DNA from 2 places in the Bacillus paramobilis genome. Region 1 is predicted to be linked to the other one. Evidence: a T-box and tRNA genes for the amino acid it is inferred to sense, from the RefSeq annotation. Region 1 holds a T-box; the other holds one or more tRNA genes.

Region 1 (5,850 bases):
GCGTTAGGGATATCAGGTAATCATGATGATCGTGTACGTGCGGGATGTTTTTATACGTTAGAAAATGTATCATTACAACTTGGTCACGTTTATATGGGGAAAGATCAACTCGTAAGAGAAACGATGTCACTTTTAAATAATCAAGAAGGAAGAGTGACAGAGGAAGATATTGTAGGTTGCGTTGAAATGATGCAAAGTGAAGGGAAAGTTATCATAGAAGAAGAACGAGTGTATTTAGCTTCGTTATTCTACTCTGAAAAAGGTGTTGTAAAGTCTATCCGCAGGCTCATGAATCAAGAGGAAACACCTTCATTTCCTGAAGCAGAAGTGTTAAAGACGTTAGGACAAATTGAAGAACAACTGAATGTGCAGTATGCACCATTTCAGCAAGAAGCGATTCAAACGGCACTTCATAAACCGATGATGTTATTGACAGGTGGACCAGGAACAGGGAAAACAACAGTTATTAAAGGCATTGTTGAAATGTATGCATCACTTCACGGGCTATCGTTAAATCCGAATGAATACAGTGATGATAATCCATTTCCGATATTATTAACGGCTCCAACAGGAAGAGCGGCGAAGCGAATGAGTGAATCAACAGGGCTTCCAGCTTGTACAATTCACCGTTTACTTGGCTGGACGCCAGAAGGGTCTTTCCAGCGTAATGAAACGGATCCGGTACAAGGGAAATTACTCATTATTGATGAATTTTCAATGGTTGATATTTGGCTTGCAAATCAGCTGTTTAAGTCATTGCCGACTAATATTCAAGTTATCGTTGTAGGCGATGAAGATCAATTACCATCTGTAGGTCCTGGGCAAGTGTTGAAAGACTTATTGAATGCAGGTGCAGTTCCGACAGTAAAGCTTACTGAAATTTATCGTCAAGCGGAAGGCTCATCTGTTATTCAACTCGCCCATGCGATAAAAAATGGAACGCTCCCGCCAGATTTAGCGCAAAATCAAAAAGATCGTTCATTTATCGGCTGTACAGGAGCTCAAATTGTTGAGGTTGTTAAGAAGGTTTGTGACAACGCTAAGACAAAAGGGTTTAGCGCAAGAGATGTACAAGTATTGGCGCCGATGTACCGTGGGCCTGCTGGTATTAATGTACTAAACGAAGCGTTGCAAGAAGTGTTTAATCCGAAAAGGGAAAAGAGTAAAGAAATTGCTTACGGTGATGTTGTATACCGAAGAGGCGATAAAGTATTGCAGCTCGTTAATCAGCCGGAGAGCCAAGTGTTTAATGGTGATATCGGAGAAATTGTTTCGGTGTTTTATGCGAAAGAAAACGTTGAGCAACAAGATATGATTATCGTTTCATTTGATGGAATTGAAGTAACGTATACAAAGCCAGACTTAAATCAAATTACACATGCCTATTGCTGTTCGATTCATAAGTCGCAAGGTAGTGAGTTCCCGATTGTGATTATGCCGATAGTAAAAAGTTACAATCGTATGTTACGTCGTAATTTAATTTATACTGGTATTACAAGAAGTAAGAAGTTCCTTATTATTTGCGGGGAGGAAGCAGCTTTCCAGTCTGGTGTAAATCGCCTTGATGATGCAATGCGTCAAACGACTTTAGCGAGTCGCTTGCAAGAATCACAAGGAGAAGTACAAATGGTAACAGTTAATGGCGAGGAAATGGACGTGGAAAACATTTCACCGTATGATTTCATGTAACAAGGTGAAATTATATAGTGAAACTTTCAAACGTATACCGTTGAAAGGCTCCAGCAATGTATAAATGAATGCGGTTTGGACATAATGGCGAATAGAATCTGGGAGACTGTAAGGAGATGAAAGCCATATGTTCATTTGTCCAAATTGCAAAGGGAAAGACATTGGAAAAATAGGTGTCAACCAATTTTATTGCTGGAATTGTTATATCGAATTATCGGTTTCAAAGGGGAAAATCCATACGCATCAAGTAGAAGAAGATGGTTCATTAAGCTCACTTGATGATTTATTTGATGAGAACGAAAGAACGATCGGATAACGAAAAGGGGGATTTACTTTGAATCTACGCAATTCATTAATCGCATTAGGTGTTGGAGCGGCAGCATATCAATATGCTCGCAAGCAAGATGTATTTTCAAAACGAAATATGAAAAAAGCACGTAAGATGATTAAATCTTATCTATAAGCGTAAAAAACTCCCTTCATCATAAGGGAGTTTTTTTATGCACTTGTATGCAAATATAAAAGTCCAATTTCAGAGAAGAGATAAGATAGGCCGTAACATCCAACGCCAAGCATTCCGTAATGAAATAATTGCTTCGCTCTTTCTTTTCGTGAGGAACGAATAAAGAAACCTTTCCAAATACCAAACCCGATACAAACCCATTCAAGAATCATAAAAAGTGCTGATAATACGAGCATAAATAAAACCATCATGAACCCTCCTGATTATATTATTTCATGCTGCATTCTCAGGGTGCTTGTCCTTGTTATGTTATGTATATGTACGTCTTTATAAAACAGTATGGTCTGGATAAAAAGATTTTAAAACTTTTGCACATAACCTACCCTATTTATTTTCAAAATAAAGGTGGAGGAGGTTTTTCGTGTGAAGAATCTTAAAATTATTTGGATATATCGTTTAGGGTTATTGTTACTCGTATTTCTTTGCTTGCTCGTCTTTTTAAAAATTAAGCCGCTATGGGCACCGATTATTTTTGTATTTAAAGTGGCCGTTACACCGTTTCTTATTGCGTGTTTTATTGCGTATTTATTGCATCCTTTAATTGAAAAAATTCATAAGGAAGGGATGCCGCGCACACTCGCTATTTTGCTCATTTACATCCTTTTCTTTGGTGGGATTGGTTATGGAATTTATAAAGGAACGCCAGTTGTGATTAAGCAATTACAAGAAATCAATGAACAATTCCCGCAGTTTACAAAAATGTATGATTCTTGGATGGATGGCGTTACGGAACAAACAGCGAATTTCCCATCATTTATTCATGAAAAGGTGAAACAAATTTTTGGTGGAGTAGAAACGAAGATACAATCACTTTTGAATAAAGTGATGAGCACAGCTCGTGGTGTACTCGATTCGTTACTCATTATTTTCTTAATACCGTTCATTGTATTTTACATATTAAAAGATTACGGTGAGTTTTATCATATCTTTTGGAAACTAGTCCCGAGTAAGTGGCGGAGTACTGGGCAAATGCTGGCGAAAGAAATTGATAAGTCACTCGGAAGTTATATTCGAGGACAGTTATTTGTTTGCTTAGTATTAGGGGGCGTATCTGTTCTTTCTTTTTGGTTTATCGGTATGAAATATCCATTATTACTCGGCATTATTATTGGGGTAACGGATATAATCCCATACTTCGGTCCAATTTTAGGAGCCATCCCGACATTAATGATTGCGGCAACCGTATCAACGAGTTTACTTATTAAGGCGGGAATTACGATTGCTATTTTGCAGTTTTTGGAAAGTAACATTTTATCCCCTTACATCGTTGGTAAGTCGCTTCGCATGCATCCTGTTATTATTATGCTTGCATTACTAGTTGGAGGAGAAGTGGCAGGAATTGTAGGATTATTAATATCAGTTCCAATTTTAGCAGTCATTCGTACAGTGATCGTTCATGTAAGGCCTCTTTTGAAAAAAGAAAATGTGTAATAGGAAAGCCCTCTAACTATAAAGGTAGAGGGCTTTCATTATTTAGATAGTTGTTCGTGTATTTGTTGAACGAGAGAGCTTACATCATTTGTTTGAATATGTTTTATTTTTTTCCATTCATTATCATACATAAAGATAATTTGATTGCTGAAAAGGCGCTTTTGTTCTTTTAGGTCAGAAATTTTTTCGAAAGAGTACTCCTCAAATAATGGATTCTTACTTACATCTGGTCCATAAAAGAAGAGCCGTTTGTTCGTTAAAATTAACAGCCCTGACCTTGCGACGGAACGATAAATAAATATATCTAATGAACATGCTGCGTAAAACAAAATTGTTTCGTCATTCGTTAACATATTTTTAGCTTTGTTCAATAAGGTTGCCATGGCAATCGCTCCTTTATTATTGATAATTCAATTATAACAAAAATAAAATATTCAGAAAGGTTTATAGAAGCAGTACAATTTCTTGAAAAATGCATAATATATGAAAAGGCTGTTAAGAATGACTAGTAGAATAGCTATGATTAATAAGCGATTGATATAATATAAATGATTATCTACATTGACAAACTTAAGAGAATTCTATTATATTTAGTCATATAAGACATTAAATCAATGACGGAACAAGTACGTTACAGTCCATTTATAGAGAGAAGCTTCCATATGGCTGAAAGAAGCTTTAAATGAAGGGTAACAGAAAGCTAATCCTGAGAGCAGCTAATCACTGCCGTTTTGCCACGTTACGGCACCATGAGGTGATGAGTTGATTGTTATAGTGATCAATTCATAATTAGGGTGGTATCGCGAGTTAACTCTCGTCCCTTTTATAGGGGCGGGAGTTTTTTATATTTAAGGAGGAAAATACAATGAAACAACTAACAGGCGCACAAATTCGTCAAATGTTTTTAGACTTTTTCCAAGAAAAAGGACATGCAGTAGAACCTAGTGCATCACTAGTTCCACATGAAGATCCATCTCTTTTATGGATTAACAGTGGTGTAGCAACATTAAAAAAATATTTTGACGGACGTGTAATCCCGCAAAATCCACGTATTACAAATGCTCAAAAATCAATTCGTACAAACGATATTGAAAACGTAGGGAAAACAGCTCGTCACCATACATTCTTTGAAATGTTAGGAAACTTCTCAATCGGTGATTACTTTAAAGAAGAAGCAATTACTTGGGCTTGGGAATTCTTAACGAGCGACAAATGGATCGGATTCGATAAAGAATTACTTTCAGTTACAATCCATCCAGAAGATGAAGAAGCATTTACAATTTGGAATGAGAAAATGGGTGTTCCAAAAGAGCGCATCATCCGTTTAGAAGAAAACTTCTGGGATATCGGTGAAGGACCAAGTGGACCGAATACAGAGATTTTCTATGACCGCGGAGAAGCTTATGGTAATGACTTTAGTGACCCAGAATTATATCCAGGCGGAGAAAATGAGCGTTACTTAGAAGTATGGAACCTTGTATTCTCTCAATTTAACCATAATCCAGACGGTTCATATACACCACTTCCTAAGAAGAACATCGATACAGGGATGGGTCTAGAGCGTATGACATCTATCGTTCAAGATGTACCTACAAACTTTGACACAGACTTATTCATGCCGATGATTGGTGCAACAGAATCAATCTCTGGTGAGAAGTATCGTAATGGTGACTTAGAAAAAGATATGGCGTTTAAAGTAATTGCTGACCATATCCGCACAGTAACATTCGCTGTTGGTGACGGCGCTCTTCCATCTAACGAAGGCCGTGGTTATGTATTACGTCGTTTATTACGCCGTGCTGTTCGTTACTCGAAGAAATTAAACATCAACCGTCCATTCATGTTTGAATTAGTACCGGTTGTTGGAGAAGTAATGAAAGACTTCTATCCAGAAGTACTTGAAAAGAAAGATTTCATCGCAAAAGTTGTGAAAAACGAAGAAGAGCGTTTCCACGAAACACTTCATGATGGTGAAGCAATTTTAGCTGAAGTTATCGCAAAAGCAAAAGAAGAAAAAACAACTATTATTTCTGGAGTAGATGCATTCCGTCTATATGACACATACGGTTTCCCAATTGAATTAACAGAAGAATATGCAGAAGAAGCTGGTATGACAGTTGATCAAGAAGGCTTTGAAAATGAAATGGAAAAACAACGTGAGCGCGCACGTGCTGCTCGTCAAGACGTTGACTCTATGCAAGTTCAAG
Region 2 (5,850 bases), 1.8 Mb from region 1:
GCCTGATATTGAATTTTGGTACAGTTTGTACAGGATAGGCGGGAGCCATTGAAACCGGAGCGCTAGCTTCGGTGGAGGCGCTGGTGGGATACCGCCCTGACTGTATTGAAATTCTAACCTACGGGTCTTATCGACCCGGGAGACAGTGTCAGGTGGGCAGTTTGACTGGGGCGGTCGCCTCCTAAAGTGTAACGGAGGCGCCCAAAGGTTCCCTCAGAATGGTTGGAAATCATTCGTAGAGTGCAAAGGCATAAGGGAGCTTGACTGCGAGACCTACAAGTCGAGCAGGGACGAAAGTCGGGCTTAGTGATCCGGTGGTTCCGCATGGAAGGGCCATCGCTCAACGGATAAAAGCTACCCCGGGGATAACAGGCTTATCTCCCCCAAGAGTCCACATCGACGGGGAGGTTTGGCACCTCGATGTCGGCTCATCGCATCCTGGGGCTGTAGTCGGTCCCAAGGGTTGGGCTGTTCGCCCATTAAAGCGGTACGCGAGCTGGGTTCAGAACGTCGTGAGACAGTTCGGTCCCTATCCGTCGTGGGCGTAGGAAATTTGAGAGGAGCTGTCCTTAGTACGAGAGGACCGGGATGGACGCACCGCTGGTGTACCAGTTGTTCTGCCAAGGGCATAGCTGGGTAGCTATGTGCGGAAGGGATAAGTGCTGAAAGCATCTAAGCATGAAGCCCCCCTCAAGATGAGATTTCCCATAGCGTAAGCTAGTAAGATCCCTGAAAGATGATCAGGTTGATAGGTTCGAGGTGGAAGCATGGTGACATGTGGAGCTGACGAATACTAATAGATCGAGGACTTAACCATATAATATGAAGCAATGTTATCTAGTTTTGAAAGAATATAAAAAACTTGTTGACTTTAAAAGTTAAATAAGTTAAAATGATTCTTGTCTTAAATGAATATAGTCTGGTAATGATGGCAGAGAGGCCACACCCGTTCCCATACCGAACACGGAAGTTAAGCTCTCTAGCGCCGATGGTAGTTGGGACCTTGTCCCTGTGAGAGTAGGACGTTGCCAGGCAAAATGGAGGATTAGCTCAGCTGGGAGAGCACCTGCCTTACAAGCAGGGGGTCGGCGGTTCGATCCCGTCATCCTCCACCATATATGTCGGAGGGGTAGCGAAGTGGCTAAACGCGGCGGACTGTAAATCCGCTCCTTCGGGTTCGGCAGTTCGAATCTGCCCCCCTCCACCATTCTTAATTAATGGGCTATAGCCAAGCGGTAAGGCAACGGACTTTGACTCCGTCATGCGCTGGTTCGAATCCAGCTAGCCCAGCCATTAAGAGCCATTAGCTCAGTTGGTAGAGCATCTGACTTTTAATCAGAGGGTCGAAGGTTCGAATCCTTCATGGCTCACCATTTTAACAAAATATGCGGGTGTGGCGGAATTGGCAGACGCACTAGACTTAGGATCTAGCGCCTTTGGCGTGGGGGTTCGACTCCCTTCACCCGCACTTTTAATAAAATAACTCAAACATGTCTTGCGGAAGTAGTTCAGTGGTAGAATACAACCTTGCCAAGGTTGGGGTCGCGGGTTCGAATCCCGTCTTCCGCTCCAATTTTCAATATGACATGCCGGGGTGGCGGAACAGGCAGACGCACAGGACTTAAAATCCTGCGGTGGGTGACCACCGTGCGGGTTCGACCCCCGCCCTCGGCACCATATGCGCCCGTAGCTCAATTGGATAGAGCGTTTGACTACGGATCAAGAGGTTAGGGGTTCGACTCCTCTCGGGCGCGCTTTTATTAACGGGAAGTGGCTCAGCTTGGTAGAGCACCTGGTTTGGGACCAGGGGGTCGCAGGTTCAAATCCTGTCTTCCCGATATTCCCAAAAACATGGGGCCTTAGCTCAGCTGGGAGAGCGCCTGCCTTGCACGCAGGAGGTCAGCGGTTCGATCCCGCTAGGCTCCACTTTATTTATTATATGTCTCGGAGGTATACCCAAGTTCGGCTGAAGGGATCGGTCTTGAAAACCGACAGGCGGTGAGAATCGCGCGGGGGTTCGAATCCCTCTACCTCCTCCATTTTCTTTTTAAATGGTTTAGACATAAATAATAAAATATTTCTTTTTTCCTTCATGGAGGTATACCCAAGTTCGGCTGAAGGGATCGGTCTTGAAAACCGACAGGCGGCGAGAGTCGCGCGGGGGTTCGAATCCCTCTACCTCCTCCATTTTTTAAAAATATTATATTGTCGCGGGGTGGAGCAGCACGGTAGCTCGTCGGGCTCATAACCCGAAGGTCGCAGGTTCAAATCCTGTCCCCGCAACCAAATGGTCCCGTGGTGTAGTGGTTAACATGCCTGCCTGTCACGCAGGAGATCGCCGGTTCGACCCCGGTCGGGACCGCCATTTATGTTGGCTCGGTAGCTCAGTCGGTAGAGCAGAGGACTGAAAATCCTCGTGTCGGCGGTTCGATTCCGTCCCGAGCCACCATTTTTTTATGCCGACTTAGCTCAATTGGTAGAGCAACTGACTTGTAATCAGTAGGTTGGGGGTTCAAGTCCTCTAGTCGGCATCCTTTAGGGGCATAGTTTAAAGGTAGAACTGAGGTCTCCAAAACCTCCAGTGTGGGTTCGATTCCTACTGCCCCTGTAAGTATATGGGCCTATAGCTCAGCTGGTTAGAGCGCACGCCTGATAAGCGTGAGGTCGATGGTTCGAGTCCATTTAGGCCCACCATATATTATTCCGCAGTAGCTCAGTGGTAGAGCTATCGGCTGTTAACCGATCGGTCGTAGGTTCGAGTCCTACCTGCGGAGCCATGGCCCGTTGGTCAAGTGGTTAAGACACCGCCCTTTCACGGCGGTAACACGGGTTCGAATCCCGTACGGGTCATAAAAAAAAGAGTCAGCATATTGCTGACTCTTTTTTATTTTGTAGAATCCTCTGTTATCAACTGATTTTCCTGAAATAAATAAAGGGATTTAGGAAAAGCTATGGTATGTATAAAAAGGAGGAGACAAAAATGACACGAGTGAGAGACGTTATGAGTACTCATGTTGTACATTGTACACCGCTAGACAATGTATATGAGGCTGCTGTAAAGATGAAAGAAGAATCGATTGGATTGATTCCAGTTGTTGAAAATGAGCAAGTTGTTGGGCTTGTTACGGACCGAGATTTAGTTATTCGTGGGATTGCTGAGAAACATCCTGGATCTAATAAAATTACAAATGTAATGACAACAAACATTGTTTCAGTTTCTCCAGATGATTCTATTGAAAAAGCTACAGAGTTAATGGCACAGTATCAAATTAGACGATTACCAGTAGTTGAGGGTGGTCAACTTGTTGGGATGCTAGCACTAGGTGATTTAGCTATAAGAGAATCGGCAGATGATCAAGCTGGATTTGCTTTAAGTGAAATTTCGGAGCATACGGAATGAAGAGAGACTTTTATTAGTGGGATAAGTTACGTATCAAAATCAGATGCATTATTCTAGTATATGGATTAAACTAATATGTTAGCATGATGTATCTGAGACATTATATAATATAAGTATACAGTTAGTAATTTCGACAGTTTTTTTAAATTTGTCATTCCTAATTTTAAATAAGAGAAAAAATGATATACTGATAGATATAAGTATTATGAAAGATTTCGAATATAACAATATTCATCGTTAATGATGTAATAATGGATTAATATTTCCTATGTAGACAAAAGGGAAGGGGAATTATATGAGGGCTGTACAGCGCGATCCAAATTGGAATTTGGTTACAGATACATATATAGAACCAGATAATTTCGCTGAATTATTATCTTTGCTTGTACCTTGTCATCCAAAAGGTGAAGGGAAAGAACGAACTATATTAGTGTGGAAAGAAAAAGAATTTTATAAAGAAGAAAATTTAGCGGCATTTATCGTATATGGAATGAATAAAGTAAAGAATTTACCGCAGTTTCATAAAGATGAAATTCCAACTCTAGTACGTATTCTTCGCTTATGCCAAGAGATTGGTTGGTATGAAGAAGCAAATACTTTTATGATAACTCAAGGACTAGCTGAGTTTGTTCACACTTCATTGGAATATGAAACGTGGGATCTTTTGACGCAGGCGGTTGCTTTAAACTATTTAATTATTAAATATCGTATTGGTGAATTGACTGATGGGGATGTAGAAATTTGGGATAGAGTTAAATTTAATGAGAAATGTATTACGGATTGTAAGCATCTATTATCTCATAAAGAAGTATTGGAATTTACATTCTTTTATATGTGTAAGAGAGCTAAATTACTATCAAAAGAGCAATTAAATAGTGATATGATGAGTCTAGCGATGTATTGTAATACGTTTGTGTATGACTTATACACACATGACTTATTACGAAAATATCGTAAGTGTACAGACTTCCTATCATATTATGGACCTAGTCAAGCGGTGTTAGCTTGTCAAAGAGCTGTACTTTCTCAAATTTCAGATCGATTAGATCCATTGAAAACTACTCATGTAGATGATTATTTATATGTAATGAAAGAAATGATGGAGCATATGACGATAGGAATAATGGATCGATATGATCATTTTATCGGGAAGTTATTATCATATGTGCCATTTTTCGAAATGATTCAAGTTCCACAACATGCATATTATTGTGAAGAATTACTGTATATTTGTAAGGGCATTGAATATAAAGAAGAAATATTACGCAATTATATATTTATACAATTACATGATTGTTTACCATCATTCTTTAAACTATTTCTTAAAAATAAGCGTTATGCAACGATTCATGACATTCTGTTCTATTGGTGTGATGATGAACAAAGAATGAGCTTAGAGAAAAAATATAATCTTAGCTTTATTTATGAAAAATATGCTTGCGGATAAAGAGCATTTTCTATATAAAAAATTTATATAAATTAAAAAGGATCTCAAATTTATTTGAGATCCTTTTTTTATTAGTAAAACAAGGAGAACGCAATTAAAATGAGCAATAACATTCCATAAAGGAGAAATTGTGCAGTATTACTTCCTTGTATACCAAAAAAAGTATTTGTTTTTTTATATAAATTTAATATATATTTTAGCGGATTATCTTTGAAAGATCGGTACACAGTGTCTCCTCTTTCTAAGCTTCTTGTTCGTGTTTCTTGTTTTTAGGAACATGAATGTACCTGGCTATGAATAATAAAACAGCCATAAAGAATACAGGATATACGGTAGATAAATAAAAACCATTACTAATAATATTTGTTATTAGGGCACTTAATAGAAAGATGGCATTATAAATATGGGCAATTTTTTGTTTTAGTTGTACTTGAAAAGATTCCATCATAATTTCTAAAGCAACAAAAGCAATGATAATAGATAAAAATACAGTGTTTGTATTATAAATGATTAAACAACAGATTAAGCCTAAAAAGGCTAAGTATTCAATTAAGAGAGGTATATTGATATTACGTGGCATACAATTTACCTAACTAAATATGGCAGTGGGTTTACTGCATTTGTTTTTTCAAAATTCCATTCTCCATTGTGTAACTCAAAATGAAGATGTTGCCCGTATGAATGACCTGTGTTTCCCATATGACCTACTAATTGTCCAGCTTGTACTTGATCACCAGCTTGCACAGTGCGATCTTTCATGTGTGCATAGACTGTTGTATATAATTTCCCGTTTATTTGATGGGCGACGAACACAACATTGCCATAGCTAGCTGAATAATATGATTTCACTACTTTACCTGCAGCCGCTGCCTGGATAGAGACATTACCTTGAGCTGCAATATCTATACCATAATGCATTTGTTCCCAGCGTATATCAAAGGTTGAGCTAATTCTTCCTTGAGTAGGAAATTTGAAAACAGCTGGAATGGAAGTAGATTGAGCT

What was found. A T-box is a leader RNA that pairs with one kind of tRNA and senses whether it is charged. The one in region 1 lies ahead of alaS (alanine--tRNA ligase), so its partner is inferred to be a tRNA-Ala.
Region 2: it encodes a tRNA-Ala, which carries the amino acid that the T-box ahead of alaS (alanine--tRNA ligase) is inferred to sense. The anticodon was not compared.

The regions. Positions count from the first base shown of each region.
Region 1 is NZ_CP151108.1:1,058,409-1,064,258, forward strand. Features, by position in the region: gene AABL52_RS05490 (ATP-dependent RecD-like DNA helicase) at 1-1,689, shown strand, start outside; gene AABL52_RS05495 (hypothetical protein) at 1,817-2,005, shown strand; gene AABL52_RS05500 (YrzQ family protein) at 2,024-2,152, shown strand; gene AABL52_RS05505 (hypothetical protein) at 2,188-2,400, opposite strand; gene AABL52_RS05510 (AI-2E family transporter) at 2,576-3,643, shown strand; gene AABL52_RS05515 (PH domain-containing protein) at 3,682-4,026, opposite strand; T-box leader at 4,249-4,468, shown strand; gene alaS (alanine--tRNA ligase) at 4,509-5,850, shown strand, end outside.
Region 2 is NZ_CP151108.1:4,543,467-4,549,316, reverse strand. Features, by position in the region: rRNA gene AABL52_RS23445 (23S ribosomal RNA) at 1-817, shown strand, start outside; rRNA gene rrf (5S ribosomal RNA) at 919-1,034, shown strand; tRNA gene AABL52_RS23435 (tRNA-Val) at 1,040-1,115, shown strand; tRNA gene AABL52_RS23430 (tRNA-Tyr) at 1,124-1,207, shown strand; tRNA gene AABL52_RS23425 (tRNA-Gln) at 1,219-1,293, shown strand; tRNA gene AABL52_RS23420 (tRNA-Lys) at 1,298-1,373, shown strand; tRNA gene AABL52_RS23415 (tRNA-Leu) at 1,388-1,468, shown strand; tRNA gene AABL52_RS23410 (tRNA-Gly) at 1,498-1,572, shown strand; tRNA gene AABL52_RS23405 (tRNA-Leu) at 1,589-1,677, shown strand; tRNA gene AABL52_RS23400 (tRNA-Arg) at 1,681-1,754, shown strand; tRNA gene AABL52_RS23395 (tRNA-Pro) at 1,765-1,838, shown strand; tRNA gene AABL52_RS23390 (tRNA-Ala) at 1,854-1,926, shown strand; tRNA gene AABL52_RS23385 (tRNA-Ser) at 1,947-2,039, shown strand; tRNA gene AABL52_RS23380 (tRNA-Ser) at 2,095-2,187, shown strand; tRNA gene AABL52_RS23375 (tRNA-Met) at 2,210-2,286, shown strand; tRNA gene AABL52_RS23370 (tRNA-Asp) at 2,290-2,365, shown strand; tRNA gene AABL52_RS23365 (tRNA-Phe) at 2,374-2,449, shown strand; tRNA gene AABL52_RS23360 (tRNA-Thr) at 2,459-2,531, shown strand; tRNA gene AABL52_RS23355 (tRNA-Trp) at 2,538-2,608, shown strand; tRNA gene AABL52_RS23350 (tRNA-Ile) at 2,618-2,694, shown strand; tRNA gene AABL52_RS23345 (tRNA-Asn) at 2,703-2,777, shown strand; tRNA gene AABL52_RS23340 (tRNA-Glu) at 2,779-2,850, shown strand; gene AABL52_RS23335 (CBS domain-containing protein) at 2,981-3,400, shown strand; gene AABL52_RS23330 (DUF3965 domain-containing protein) at 3,696-4,847, shown strand; gene AABL52_RS23325 (hypothetical protein) at 5,089-5,427, opposite strand; gene AABL52_RS23320 (SH3 domain-containing protein) at 5,433-5,850, opposite strand, start outside.